2 regions of the Cryobacterium sp. Hz9 genome follow, and region 2 is predicted to be linked to the other one. Evidence: riboswitches for the same ligand, from Rfam matches in the RefSeq annotation. Region 2 holds a riboswitch; the other holds the start of a gene.
The links. Region 2 has a riboswitch for thiamine pyrophosphate ahead of E3N85_RS08445 (bifunctional hydroxymethylpyrimidine kinase/phosphomethylpyrimidine kinase). Riboswitches for the same ligand answer to the same signal wherever they lie in the genome.

Region 1 (7,096 bases), on a different contig from region 2:
AGCTCGACGGCGAGCTTGCCCGGATGCACAAGGGCATTGCTGCGCCGGTGCCAGACCCCCGCCAAATAGGTCGGTGACGCAATCTCGGCCTGCACGGCCGCCGCATCGAGAAACAGGGTGTGCTCGTCGGGCGTCACCTCCCGCAGCCAGTCGATCTGATGCTCCTCGGTGGCCAGGTCGATGGCCCCGGTGCGCTCGAAATCGCAGTCGAGGCCAAGGGCGGCCACCGCCCGCTCAATCTCATCGAGGTTCTCCTGACCGAGTTCGGTCAGACGATCGATCTCCTGGGGCCACCGACTGCGCCCGTTTTCTTCGCCGTGGGTCAGGCTCGCCTCACAGAAGCCACCATTGCGACCGGATGCCGCCCATCCGACCGTGCGCGCCTCCAGCAGCACCACCCGGGCAGCGGGATTCTGTTGCTTGGCCAATACCGCGCTCCACAGGCCGAGGTAGCCGCCGCCGACGATGGCGAGGTCGCAGGTGAGGTCGCCCGAGAGCCGGGGATAGTGCGCGCGCGGCCCGAGGTCATCGAGCCAGAAAGAACCCTGCCGCGTGCCGGTGAGCGAGGCGGCGACGACGGATGCCGCTGGCCGGTCTCGATCGAAGATGGTACTGGTCAGGCGGTTACTCACGGCGGGCGCGTCCTCTCGCGGCAACGATGCCGCTGACTGGTCTTGGGCGCCCCCAGCCTAGCCGCGCTCGACGACAGTGCTGGAATCCGTTCTTGATGCGCACCGCGCGCTGGCCGCCCCGTGCCGGACGTCCCACACGCACAAAAGTGCCGCCCCGCGTAAGCGGGACGGCACCAGGGTAAGCGTTGAGACTAGATGATCGCGGCGCGCAGGGCGGCGGCGGCAGCGGCCGGGTCCTCGGCGCCGTAGATCGCTCCGCCGGCAACGGCAACCGTTGCTCCGGCGCGCTGCACCGCGGCGATGGTCGCGAGGCTCACACCACCGGCGAGGGAGAACGGAACCTTGGCGGTCTCGCCCTGGTTGAGCAGCTTCGCGAGCGAGAAGCCGGGCTCAGCCTGCTCGTCGAGTCCGGCGTGCATCTCCACGAACTGGGCGCCAAGCGCGGTGACCTCGCGGGCGCGGGTGACCTTGTCGGCGACGCCGATGAGGTCAACGACGATGCCCTTGCCGTGCTTGGTCGCGGCGGCGACAGCACCGATGATAGTGCTGTCCCCGGCCGTGCCGAGCACGGTGACGAGGTCGGCACCAGCGGCGAAGGCGATGTCGGCTTCGAGCTCGCCGGCATCCATCGTCTTGAGGTCGGCGAAAACAATCTTGTCGGGGTGCGCGGCCTTGATCGCGGTGACGGCGCGCAGGCCTTCAGCCTTGATCAGCGGGGTGCCGAGCTCGATGATGTCGACGTGCGGGGCGACCTGGGCGGCGAGCGCGAGTGCGGCGTCGGTGGTCAGTACGTCCATTGCTACCTGAAGCTTCATGGGGGTTCTACTTTCTGTTCGTGAGTAAGGGTGGAAGGTTTGTGTAGAGTTGCGCGCCTTATTCGAGGTTCGCGTGGCGTGGCCAGAGCTGCTCGGCCGTAGCCCCGCTCGCCTGCCACAGCGCATGAAAGATTGCGTCGCCCACGAGCAGAACGGACTGCTCGAACAGGCCGCCCGAATACTGGGCTGATACCTGGCCGGCATGGTCCTGCTTGGCGGCCGCGGGAATAACCACGGTCACCGCGGCGAGCCGCCCGAGCGGCGACTCGGGCGCCGTGGTGAGCGCGAGAATGTTCGCGCCGACGCCGTGCGCCGTCTCGGCGGCGCGCACGATGGCTCCCGTCGTTCCGGAACCGCTGGCAACGAGCAGCACGTCGCCCGCCGTGATCGCCGGGCTCGTCACCTCGCCCACCACGTGCACATCAAGGCCGAGGTGCATGAGCCGCATCGCGGTCATCTTCAGAGCCAGGCCCGAACGGCCGGCACCGAGCACGAAGACCCGTGGAGCCGACGCGAGCAGGGTCCCTGCATCGTCCAGCGACGAATCGGATGCCGCTCGGAGCGCGTCGACAACGCGACCGTTCTCTGCAGTAATGATGCCGATGGCATCCGCTACTGCGAGTCGCGCTTGGGTGGTTGTCGTTTCGTTCATAGGACAATCATCCATTCCGCTGAGCGGGAGTGCAGCCCGCCAAATGGGCGGTTTTACTATCCAAACGAATGGCTCCGAGTTGGCTAACAGGGTGGTTCGGATAGGATGACCGCATGACGCTTTCCCCGCCCATCCAGCCCGCGCAAAACTCGCGCACCGCGGCCGCCGAGCGCTCCAAACTCATCGCCGACTTGACCGATGCGCACGCGACCACACTGGAATCATTGCTTGCCGTGCTGCGCTCGAGCAGAACGAGTGACACCGCTGCCCGCCAGAGGGCGACCGAGCTCGCCGCGGCCGCAATGGTCGCGCTGCGCGCGGTGAGCGACCTCGATCGCAGCCTCACCGAGGAACCCGTTGCGCGTGCCTTCGAACGGCTGCGCGATGACCTGCGCCCGCTCGTGCGTTTCGGCGACCTCGACGTACAGTTCGTCGAGCCACCGGTGAACGGGCGTGCGCTGCCCGGCGAGGTCGCCCACGAAGCCAGGGCCATCGTGCGCGGCGCCGTGCTCGCTCTGGTCGAGCAGACCGGTGTCGCCCGGGTGCGTGTGCAGTGGGACTGCGACGGCAGCAACCTGCTCATTCACATTCGCGACGACGGCCCGGGTGACCTCGACGCCGAGGTGGCGAGCGTGCGCCAACTGGCCGCCCGCGTCGTCGCACTCAGCGGCACCCTCAACGTGGAGGCGACGGCGGGGTGGGGATCCGAGATGGCGGTGTCGCTTCCGCTGGACGCGCCGACAGCATCCGTCACGGCCGCCGCGGCCTGGGGGCTCAGCCCGCGCGAACGCGGTGTGCTCGAACTCGTGGCCTCGGGCGCCCGCAACAAGGCAATCGCCGAGACATTGACCATCAGCGAGAACACGGTGAAGTTTCACGTGGCCAACCTGCTGCGCAAGGTTGGCGCATCGACCCGCGCCGAACTGGCATCCCTCGCCCGCTGACCGCTAAGGTGAAAGCGTCAGAAGACACACACCAAACACGGGAGCGCGCACCAGCGAGCTGAGAGGACGGCCAGGGCCGTCGACCGTTGAACCTGTCCGGGTAATGCCGGCGTAGGGAGCTCCACGCAATGCGCACACCTGACGAAACAGCCATGTCAGAAACCGTCACCACCGGCCCGATCAAGGGCAGCAGCAAACGTTACGAACCGGTTCCCACGTGGCCCGGGCTTCACATCCCGGTGCGCCGGGTGCACCTCAGCAACGGCGAACACTTCGATCTGTATGACACGTCCGGCCCGTACACCGACGCTACGGCTACCATCGATCTCCAGAAGGGGCTTCCGCAGATGAGGGCCGGGTGGGAGCATCCGCTGCCCATCGACGGTGCCTCCACCCAGCTGGTCTGGGCTCGGGCGGGTATCGTCACACCGGAAATGGCCTACATCGCCGCCCGCGAAGGCGTCTCGGTCGGGCTCGTGCGCGACGAAGTGGCGCGCGGCCGGGCGGTCATTCCAGCCAACCGCAAGCACCCCGAGAGTGAGCCGATGATCATCGGCAAGGCCTTCACCGTGAAGATCAACGCGAACATCGGCAACTCGGCCGTCACCTCGTCAATCGCCGAAGAGGTGGAGAAGATGGTCTGGGCCGCCCGCTGGGGCGCCGATACCCTGATGGATCTCTCCACCGGCAAAGACATTCACCTCACCCGGGAGTGGATCATGCGCAACTCGCCCATTCCGGTGGGCACCGTTCCGCTTTACCAAGCCGTCGAGAAGGTCAACGGCGACCCGGCACTGCTCACCTGGGAGATCTACCGCGACACCGTGATCGAGCAGTGCGAGCAGGGCGTCGACTACATGACCGTGCACGCTGGCGTGTTGCTGCGCTACGTGCCACTCACAGCCAACCGCGTCACCGGCATCGTCTCGCGCGGCGGCTCGATCATGGCCGCCTGGTGCCTCGCGCACCACGAAGAGAGCTTTCTGTACACCCACTTCGTGGAGCTGTGCGAAATTCTGCGCCGCTACGACGTGACCTTCTCGCTCGGCGACGGTCTGCGCCCCGGCTCGATCGCCGACGCCAACGACGAGGCCCAATTCGCCGAATTGCGTACCCTTGGCGAACTGACCAAAATCGCGAAATCCTACGGCGTGCAGGTGATGATCGAGGGGCCGGGTCACGTTCCGATGCACAAGATCGTCGAAAATGTGCGCCTTGAGGAGGAACTGTGCGAGGAGGCCCCGTTTTATACGCTCGGCCCGCTTGCCACCGACATCGCGCCAGCCTACGACCACATCACGAGCGCGATCGGCGCGGCCATCATCGCCCAGGCCGGCACCGCCATGCTGTGCTACGTCACACCCAAAGAGCACCTCGGGCTGCCCAACCGCGACGACGTGAAGACCGGCGTGATCACCTACAAGATCGCCGCCCACTCCGCCGACCTGGCCAAACAGCATCCGCGCGCCCAGGAACGCGATGACGCCCTCAGCCGGGCCCGGTTCGAGTTTCGTTGGACCGACCAGTTCGCGCTCTCTCTCGACCCCGACACCGCGCAGAGCTTCCACGACGAAACGCTTCCGGCCGGCCCGGCCAAGGCCGCCCACTTTTGTTCCATGTGCGGGCCCAAGTTCTGTTCCATGCGCATTTCAGCGGATGTTCGGGTCTACGCCGAAGAGAACGGCCTCACCAGCCTCGAGGCGATCGAGGCCGGCATGGTCGAAAAGTCGGCGGAGTTCACCCGCCTGGGCAGCTCGGTCTATCTACCGCTGCGCGTGATCTCGGCGGAGTAACACTGAGCGCAGACGCGACGCTCCCCTTGGTTCGTCCTGACAACGGTGGGAAGCATCCAGGATCGCCTGTCGAGCGTGGACGCGCCACGCACTCACCCAGTTTTAGCACCGCCGCACCGCGCTCCGGGTTCGCTCGACCCAGCAGACGGCGGCTGGTATATCCATTCTCACGACCCTGGTTTTCGACGTTCCGCATCAGGCTGTCGCTGCGGTTTTCGACAGCCGCAGGGGTCACGGTTTTCGCTCGGTACCGGGCACCACAGCACACCCTGAACCGACCCCCGAAATTAGGGGTAATCGACTAGTCCACACGCGGCTTTCCCCCTCAACAGCGACCGGGCACCATGGGCACATTCCAACAGTGGAGGTCGCCATGACAACCGTATTCGAGACTCGAGCACAACCCACCACGACAGCCATAGCCCATCTGAACGTGCACGTATTCGGAAACCTGACCGTTCGTCGCGGATCGGTCGTACTGCACTCCCATCAACTGGGTGGCCCGAAGCCGCGCCAGATCCTGGAGATTTTGCTCGTGCACCTCGGACTGCCCGTCTCGAAGGACCGCCTGATCGAATTACTCTGGGGCGCGAACGCCCCGGTCGAAGCCCTACCGACCCTCGAAAGTTATGTGAGTGTCTTGCGCCGCCATCTGCAGCCCGGCGCAGGTAAATTCGGTCCGCTGCAGACCACGACCGGCGGCTACGTGCTCGACCGGGACCTGGTCGACGTCGACCTCGACCAGTTTGACGTTTTGCTGCAACGAGCCCAGAAGACTGTTCCGAGCCTTGCCTACCCCCTGCTGCTGCGGGCTCTCAACCTCGCCAAAGCACCCCTTCTCGGCGACGAACTCGTACCGGCCTGGGCAGCGGAAGCCCGCGACCTGCACGCCGCCCGACTCACCGGCGCCCGCATTCTCGCCTCAGAAACCGCCGCAGCTCTGCACCGAATCGATGAGGCGCTCGAGTTCGCGAACCGGGCACTGGCCGAAGAGCCATTCAATGAACGAGCCTGGACGGCTCTCATCCTCGGACTGGAGACGAGCGGGCGCCATACCGAAGGCCTGCAGGCGTACGACCGCTGTCGCCACGCCATGCGGAACGAGTTGGGCTGCGCTCCCGGGCCGATTCTGCGCGCTGCCCAGCTTCGGCTGCTGCACGCGACAGCAGACGGTGACGGCGACCTGGCGGACGTGCTCTCCGCCCTGCTCATGCTGCACGACCGACTCCGCCTATCGCCGGCCGGCGGGCCGAATATCCGTCCAAACGCCAGGGCGGCCTCTATTCTTGCGCGACCACAGCCGGTTGCGGAGTCGATCCGGGAGGCCACCGATGTTGTCACGTCATTTCTGCGGCGCGCTGTCACTCACGCCTGAGCTGGCAGCCCGTGCGCCCGTCGCCCCACCACATGGGGGAATCGAGGGACGGGACTCGACAGATGCTCGTGTTTTGCGCATAATGGTGTCGCCGACCGGAACAGTGCAATGCTCTCCGCCAGCAACGAGGCTCGAAAACGGGCAGAGAGGTCGCCGGAAATGACCTCGCAGATGTTCCCGAGTGAACCCGTTGTGCATGGGACAACCGCGACCGCGTCACTAACGGGATTCGCCACCACAGAGCAAATTCGCATTCTCATCGTGGACGACCACACCACCTTCGCCGAATTGCTCACCGGTTCCCTCAATCGTGAACCCGACCTGTGCAGTGTCGGCGCGGCCAACAGCGTGGCTAGCGGCATCGCCGCGTGCCTTGCGCTTGCCCCTGACGTCGTCGTTATGGACTACCACCTTCCCGACGGCAGCGGCCTCGTCGCGGCCACCGCGATCCTCGCCCGCGCGCCACACACCCGCATTGTCATTCTCACCGGCGACCCGGCACTGGAAGCCCTCGAGCAGGCCGCCGCGATCGGTGTTTGCGCGTTCCTGCCCAAAGACGGCTCCCTCGCGACGGTGCTCGAGACCCTGCGACACGCGCGCATCGGCGGTTTCATCGTGCATCCGTCCCTCGTCAGCCTGCTGAGTGCTCGGCGTCGGCAGCACAGTGCGGAGATTCCGTTTCCCGACCTGACCAAACGTGAGCTCGCCGTGCTCCGACTCATGGGCGAGGGTTCCGACGTGCGGGCCAACGCCAAGACCCTGGGAATTTCCGAAAACACCTGCCGCGGCTACGTGAAATCTATCCTCGGCAAGCTGGGCGCGCATTCTCAGCTTGAGGCCGTCGTGATTGCGACCCGACTTGGTCTGGTGCCGGCCCAACATGTC
Region 2 (7,096 bases):
TGTGGCGCTGATGGCCGTGGCCACGTCCATTCCGGCCGAGGCGTTGCTGTCCTCACAGGACGTACGGGCATCCGCCTTGGAAGCGCAGCGTGTTCTGCCAGCCGAAGAGGCGCAGACCATGGACCTGGCCGGTGGCGACACCGTCACTGTCGAGCGCGACGGCTACGAGTCGAGCACCATCGCTGAGATTGCCGCTGCGAGCGGTATCCGCATGGAAGACACCTTCACCAACAACCCGAACGGCACCATTCAGTGGCCGTTTGCCGTCGGCGTGCACGTTGGCGACCAGATCGGACCGCGCAGCTGCGCCGGCTGCTCGGCCAATCACGGCGGCCAGGACTTCAACCCGGGCGTCGGCGCGCCGATCCAGGCCATTGCCGACGGCGTGGTCAGTTACGCCGTAGACGGCGAAGCCAGCCTCGGCGTGAACATGATGATCGACCACATGATCGACGGTCAGCTCGTCACGAGTGTGTACGCGCACATGATCCACGGATCGATGCTCTTCAAGGAGGGCGACGTGGTCAAGGTCGGCCAGGTCATCGGCAAGACCGGCAGCACCGGAATGTCGACCGGCCCGCACCTGCACTTTGAAATTCGCGAGGGCGGAATTACCGGCACCAAGGTCGACCCGCTCGCCTGGCTCTATGCCAACACGAACTAGCCCGCCGGCCTACTCGGGCTCGACGCGCCCGCGCATAAACGACTCGAGCAAGCCCCTCGGCAGCGGAAACGGCGGCAGGCCGTCAAAGCTGAACAGGTCGGCCCCGCCGGCATCGACGGACTCAAGCTCGACGACCTGGTCGTGCAGCAACTCCATCTTCACATCGAGGCGATTGGCGGCATCTGCTGCCTGCCGCAGGTCTTCGACCAGCGTGTCGGGCACAGCGCCGTTGTACTTGTAATAAATCTTGTGTTCGAGGCTCGCCCAGAAGTCCATGGCGATCGTGCGAATCTGAATCTCGACCGTCACCGGCTGCACGCGGTCTGTCATGAACACCGGAATCGCGACGATCAGGTGCAGGCTCTGGTACCCATTGGCCTTCGGTGCGTGAATGTAGTCCTTTTCCTGCAACACTGAGACGTCTCGTTGCCCAGCAAGCAGATCGCGGATGCGATAGGTGTCTGAGATGAAGCTGCAGGTGATGCGAATTCCGGCGATGTCCTGAATATTGTCGCGAATGCCGGTCAATTCCAGCGGGAACCCCTTGCGGACGGCCTTTTTGAGGATTCCCTCCGGCGACTTGAGTCGCGAGCTGACGTGCTCGATCGGACTGTAGTCATGAATGGCGCTGAATTCCTCCTTCAAGATGTTGATCTTGGTCAGCATCTCGTCGGTCGCGAACTTGTACGACATCATGAATCGGGTCAGTTCAAGCTTCAGTTCCCGCATGGCAACGGTCGTCGATACGGTGCTGGGCACGACGGCGCTCACCAGGGGAGCGCCGTCGTCGAGCTGGTCGGACGGTGCGGTCATGCCTGAACGGAGCGCAACCAGGCCGTAGCATCTCCCGGCAGGGTGCGGCCGGTGAGCTCTTCGCTCGCCAGTACTACGTCGCCAGCGGGCAGCTGAACGGATGTCGCGCCCGTGTTGGCCACGATGATCACGTCGCCGTTGCGGTACGCCACCACCTCGGGGCCGAAGCCAGCGAGCCACACGACCGTGCCGGCGGCGAGGGCATGCTCCCGGCGCAGGCGCAGTGCCAGCTTGTACAGCTCGAGGGTTGATCCGGCCACGCCGTCTTGCTGGTCGCGGGCGAGTGCAGCCCACTCGTTCGGCTGCGGCAGCCAGCTCTTCGCGCCGGTGCTGAAGCCGAACGATTCGCCGGCGGCTTCCCAGGGAATCGGCACCCGGCATCCGTCTCGCCCGTACCGTTCGCCGTTGGTGCGAAACCAGGTGGGGTCTTCGCGGGCGTGATCGGGCAGGTCCACGGCTTCGGGCAGGCCGAGTTCCTCGCCCTGATACAGATAGCTCGAGCCCGGCAGGCTCAACATCAGAACGGATGCCGCCCGCGCGCGTCGCAGCCCGAGCACCGTGTCGGGCAGCCCGACCGTCTCCGGGCCGATGCCGTGTCCCTGCAGATTCTCGCCGGTGAGGGCAAGCCGGGAGGCGTGGCGCACCACGTCATGGTTGGAGAGCACCCAGGTGCTCGGCGCGCCGACATTGCCGAAGGCTTCCAGAGACTCGTCGATGACGCTCTTGAGCAGCGGGCCGTTCCACGGGGTTTCGAGGTAGGCGAAGTTGAAGGCCTGGTGCATCTCGTCTGGACGCACCCACTTGGCCATCTGGCTGAGCGGGTCGACCCAGGCTTCGGCCGCGAGCACGCGGTCGCCGGGGTAGGCGGCGAGTACCCGGTGCCAGTCGCGGTAGATCTCGTGAACACCGTCCTGCGCCCAGTACGGGGCGGTCAGCGGCGTTTCGGCGGTGATCCCCGGCTCGAGAGCGGATGCCGGAGCCCCGCCCATGCTTCCACCCTCAGCGGGAGGCGTGTAATCGGGGAGGCCGGGAGCCTTGATCATGCCGTGCGCGACATCCACCCGAAAGCCGTCGACGCCGCGGTCGAGCCAGAAGCGCAGCACCGCGCGAAACTGCTCGCGCACCCACTCACTGTCCCAGTCGAAGTCAGGCTGGCTGCTGTCGAACAGGTGCAGATACCACTGGCCGGGGGTGCCGTCTGGGTCGGTCGTGCGGGTCCAGGCGCGGCCGCCGAAGACGGACTCCCAGTTGTTCGGCGGCAGCTCGCCGTTCTCGCCCTTGCCGTCGCGGAAGGTGTAGCGGCCGCGTTCCTCGCTGCCCGGGCCGGCCGCGAGGGCCGCCTGGAACCAGCCGTGGTCGCTCGAGGAGTGGTTGGGCACGATGTCGACGATGACGCGAATGCCGAGGTCGTGAGCGGTGCGTTGCAGCACCTCGAAGTCATCGAGGGTGCCGAACAATGGGTCGACGTTGCAGTAGTCAGCGACGTCATAGCCAGCGTCGCGTTGCGGCGACGTATAGAAAGGAGAGAGCCAGATGGCGTCGATGCCGAGATCTTTGAGGTGGGGCAGTCGCGCGCTGATGCCGGCGAGGTCGCCCATGCCGTCACCATTCGCGTCGGCGAAGGATCGCGGGTAGATCTGATAAATAACGGCTGTGCGCCACCATTCGGTGCCAGGGGTCAGTTCGATGCCAGTCATCCTAAAATGCTACGGCATCCTCGCTGGTGCCTGTAGCGTGGTGGAAGTGGTCCGGAGTTCGCTGTCGGGGTGATAATGTTTCTAGGTTGCCAAAAACGGGCAGTGCTCCTGTTTTGGTTGCTCTGCCCCCTTAGCTCATTGGTAGAGCACTTCCTTGGTAAGGAAGAGGTAGTGGGTCCGATTCCCACAGGGGGCTCAGGCTTGGAAGCGAACAGCCGACAAGTCGCGGCGGGGTAGCTCAGTTGGTTAGAGCACACGGCTCATAATCGTGGTGTCGCGGGTTCAATTCCCGCTCCCGCTACATATAAAGGCCCTCTGACCAGGTTTTTTCACCGGCCAGAGGGCTTTTTTGTGCCCATGAATGACCCGGTCATGATTAAGGCACTCATGCGCAGCGCAATCAGAGGTGCACTGTCTCACGCTCGCGCGGGCAGTTAGCAGCAGCTCTCGTGCTCGGGGGGGCGTTCACCGGTCAGTGTCGATACCGGTGTCGCGCAGGTGTCACCTTTCCACGCTTCGATGCCTTCTCGGATCGCGAAACCGGCAATCACGAGTGCGGCGATCGCATCCGCCCAGGCCCAGCCGAGCAGGCTGTTCAGTAGCAGCCCGATGAGGAGCGCAGCCGAGAGGTAGGCGCAGAGCAGGGTTTGCCTGGAGTCGGCGACAGCGGATGCGGAGCCGAGCTCTCGGCCGGTGCGACGTTCGAACCAGCTGAGGCAAGGCATCACCATCAGGCTGACCGCCGCGAGCGCAATTCCGACCGGGCTGTGTTCGGGCGTGCGCAGTCCAGTGATCGACAGCGCTGCGTCGACGGTGACGTACGCGGCGAGAGCAAAGAAGGAGAAAGCGATCACCCGCAACGCGACCTTCTCGCGCTGCTCCGGTTGCGGCGCGGCGAACTGCCAGGCGATTGCGGCGGCTGAGAGCACCTCCACGATCGAGTCGAGGCCGAAACCGATGAGCGCTGCTGACGATGCGATGGATCCGGCAGCGAGAGCGATGACCGCCTCGATGAGGTTGTACGTTATGGTGATCGCGACTATCCAGCGGATTCGCCGCTGCAGGAGACGTTTGCGCAGCGGGCTGAGCATCCGACCAGCACGCGTTGAAGTTGCGCTCATACGCCGGCCCCGCAACACAGCGGGACGTTGCAGGCGACGTCCGTGCATTCGTCACCGTCATCGACGGCGAGGACCACGTCGACCAGCGCGACCAGCGCATGTGCCAGGTGCGGGTCTGCGATCTCGTACCGCGTTGCGCGGCCTTCCGGGGTCGCCGCGACGATGCCGCACCCGCGCAGGCAACTCAGGTGGTTGGACACGTTCGAGCGGGTCAGTCCGAGGTTCTGCGCGAGCTGGCCGGGATACCCGGGGGCGTCGAGGAGGCTCAGCAGGATTTTGGACCGGGTCGGATCCGCCAGAGCCCGGCCGAGCCGGTTCATGACATCCACCCGTGACGCAATAGTCAGCATGCACTGACGTTACAGTGATGGCTGACTCATTCGCAAGTGCTCGACAAGCATCGGCACGGTCCGTGCGACTACCTCTGGAGCAGGTCACCGCCCACGGACTCGCCGTAGACGTGCTGCCCGACCGGCCTTCGCGGCGGGAACAAGCGACTCGGTGATGGTGTGTGCGTATAGACTTATTCATTGACACGGGGTGCCCCACACAATGTGGGAGCTGAGATCAATACCCGTTGAACCTGTCTAGTTAGTACTAGCGAAGGAATGTCACCGATGATCGATCGAATCTCCGACCACACGCTGAGGGAAACACCCCGAATCCTCAGTATCGCCGGGACCGATCCAACCGGCGGTGCTGGCATCCAGGCCGACTTGAAAAGCATTGCGGCCAACGGTGGCTACGGGATGGCGGTGGTCAGTGCCCTGGTCGCGCAGAATACGCTCGGGGTGCGCTCGGTGCACATCCCGCCGGTTGCGTTTCTGCGCCAGCAATTGAGTGCCGTGAGCGACGACGTGACCATCGATGCCGTCAAAATTGGCATGCTCGCGGATCTCGATGTGATCAATGAGGTGCGTTCCTGGCTCGACGTGTGCCGTCCTCCGATAGTCGTGCTCGACCCGGTGATGGTCACAACGAGTGGGGACCGGCTGCTCGACCCCTCCGCCGAGCAGGCGCTACGCGACCTGATCCCTCTCGTCGATCTCGTCACGCCCAACGTTCCCGAGCTGGCCGTTCTGCTCGCCGAGCCGCCGGCGGCCGACTGGGCAGAGGCCGTCGCGCAAGGCAGACGATTATCAGCCCGTGCCGGCGTGACCGTGCTGGTCAAGGGGGGACACTTTGACGACACCACCTGCCCGGATGCTCTGGTCAACACCCAGGGCCTGATGGCGCACAGTGTTGTCGAGTTCACGGCACCGCGAATCATAACCAAGAACACCCACGGCACCGGGTGCTCGCTCTCCTCGGCGATGGCGACCGTGCAGGCGAGAACCGGGAACTGGACACAGTCCCTCGCCGAGGTCAAGGACTGGCTCCAGGACGCACTGACCTACGCTGACGACCTCGAGGTCGGGCGGGGAAACGGCCCGATCCATCATTTTCATCGGCTGTTTTCCGAAGCGTCAGCCGCGTCAGCCGCGCCTGCTGATCCGGCGCCGTTCAGCTCGACCCTGTGGCGAGACGTCGAGCTGATCCGCCTGCAAATCTTCGATCTCCCGTTCATCACGGACCTCAGCAGCGGTGCACTGGCAGAAGAAGATTTCTCCTATTACCTCGCCCAGGATGCGCTCTATCTCGCCACTTATGCACGCGTTCTCGCGCATGCCAGCGAGCTCGCGCCGACCGTGAGCGCGCAACGCTTCCTGGCCGATTCTGCAGCGCGGTGCCGCGATGTCGAGTCGGAATTGCACCGAAGCTGGCTTCGGCAGCAACCTGACCCTGACGAGGCAGGCCCGGTGACGACGGGCTACTTGGATCATTTGCTCGCGACCAGTGAGGCCGGAAATTATGCGGTGCTTCTCGCGGCGCTGTTGCCTTGTTTCTGGCTGTACTCGGATGTCGGTGACCGACTGCACGCCGAATTTCTGTCGCGCACCGAAGAGGCGGCGCATCCGTATGCAGCCTGGCTGGAGACCTATTCCGATGAGGAATTCGCCGCGGCCACGCGGCAGGCGATCGCGCTCACCGACGACGTTGCGGCGACGGTCTCGGAATCGGAATGCGCGGCAATGCGCCAGGCGTTTACGACCTCGGCGCGCTTCGAACTCGACTTCTTCGACGCCCCTCGGCAGCTAGTGAAAGCCTGAGATGACCGCGCGGAACGAAGTGCTGTGCGCGCGACTAGCCGAGGGCGGGCAGTCGGGCCAGAAGCCGCTGCGCGGCATCCGTCGGGTCGCTCGCCTCGGTGATCGCGCGCACCACAACCACCCGAGTAGCGCCGGCGTCGACGACCTGATCGATGTTGCCGAGATCGACGCCGCCGATTGCAAACCAGGGACGAGTGCTGTGAGCAGATGCGCTGCGCGCGGCCGCATAGCTCAACAGGTGCGTTCCAACCGCCGCACGACCGGGTTTCGTCGGCGTTGCCCAGACCGGGCCGACACAGAAATAGTCGAGCACGTCGGTGGTCAGGGCGGCATCCACTTGCTCGGTGGTGTGAGTGGACAGCCCGATCAGGGCTGCCGCGCCGAGCAGGCTGCGTGCGGAGGCCAGCGGCAGATCGGTCTGGCCGACATGAAATACCGGCGCGCCCGCGAGGCTGGCGATATCGGCCCGGTCGTTGACGGCCCAGAGTCGTGCGTATCGGTCGGCGACCGTGCGCAGAATCTCGAGATATTCAAGCTCCTCGGCGGCGTCGATGTTCTTGTCGCGCAGCTGGATGATGTCGACTCCGCCAGCGAACGCGGCATCTATGAAGTCAGCGAAATCGCCGCGATCCTTTCGGGCATCGGTGCAGA

Region 1: another riboswitch for thiamine pyrophosphate. It lies ahead of thiC (phosphomethylpyrimidine synthase ThiC); the one in region 2 lies ahead of E3N85_RS08445 (bifunctional hydroxymethylpyrimidine kinase/phosphomethylpyrimidine kinase).

The regions. Positions count from the first base shown of each region.
Region 1 is NZ_SOFC01000006.1:194,371-201,466, reverse strand. Features, by position in the region: gene E3N85_RS01585 (FAD-binding oxidoreductase) at 1-620, opposite strand, end outside; gene hxlA (3-hexulose-6-phosphate synthase) at 824-1,447, opposite strand; gene hxlB (6-phospho-3-hexuloisomerase) at 1,506-2,099, opposite strand; gene E3N85_RS01570 (LuxR C-terminal-related transcriptional regulator) at 2,213-3,043, shown strand; TPP riboswitch at 3,071-3,178, shown strand; gene thiC (phosphomethylpyrimidine synthase ThiC) at 3,196-4,836, shown strand; gene E3N85_RS01560 (BTAD domain-containing putative transcriptional regulator) at 5,210-6,211, shown strand; gene E3N85_RS01555 (response regulator transcription factor) at 6,371-7,096, shown strand, end outside; gene E3N85_RS01550 (sensor histidine kinase) at 7,092-7,096, shown strand, end outside.
Region 2 is NZ_SOFC01000014.1:354,520-361,615, reverse strand. Features, by position in the region: gene E3N85_RS08480 (M23 family metallopeptidase) at 1-664, shown strand, start outside; gene E3N85_RS08475 (GTP pyrophosphokinase family protein) at 674-1,477, opposite strand; gene E3N85_RS08470 (glycoside hydrolase family 13 protein) at 1,474-3,174, opposite strand; tRNA gene E3N85_RS08465 (tRNA-Thr) at 3,299-3,370, shown strand; tRNA gene E3N85_RS08460 (tRNA-Met) at 3,402-3,475, shown strand; gene E3N85_RS08455 (cation transporter) at 3,609-4,295, opposite strand; gene E3N85_RS08450 (helix-turn-helix transcriptional regulator) at 4,292-4,645, opposite strand; TPP riboswitch at 4,822-4,921, shown strand; gene E3N85_RS08445 (bifunctional hydroxymethylpyrimidine kinase/phosphomethylpyrimidine kinase) at 4,904-6,445, shown strand; gene thiE (thiamine phosphate synthase) at 6,480-7,096, opposite strand, start outside.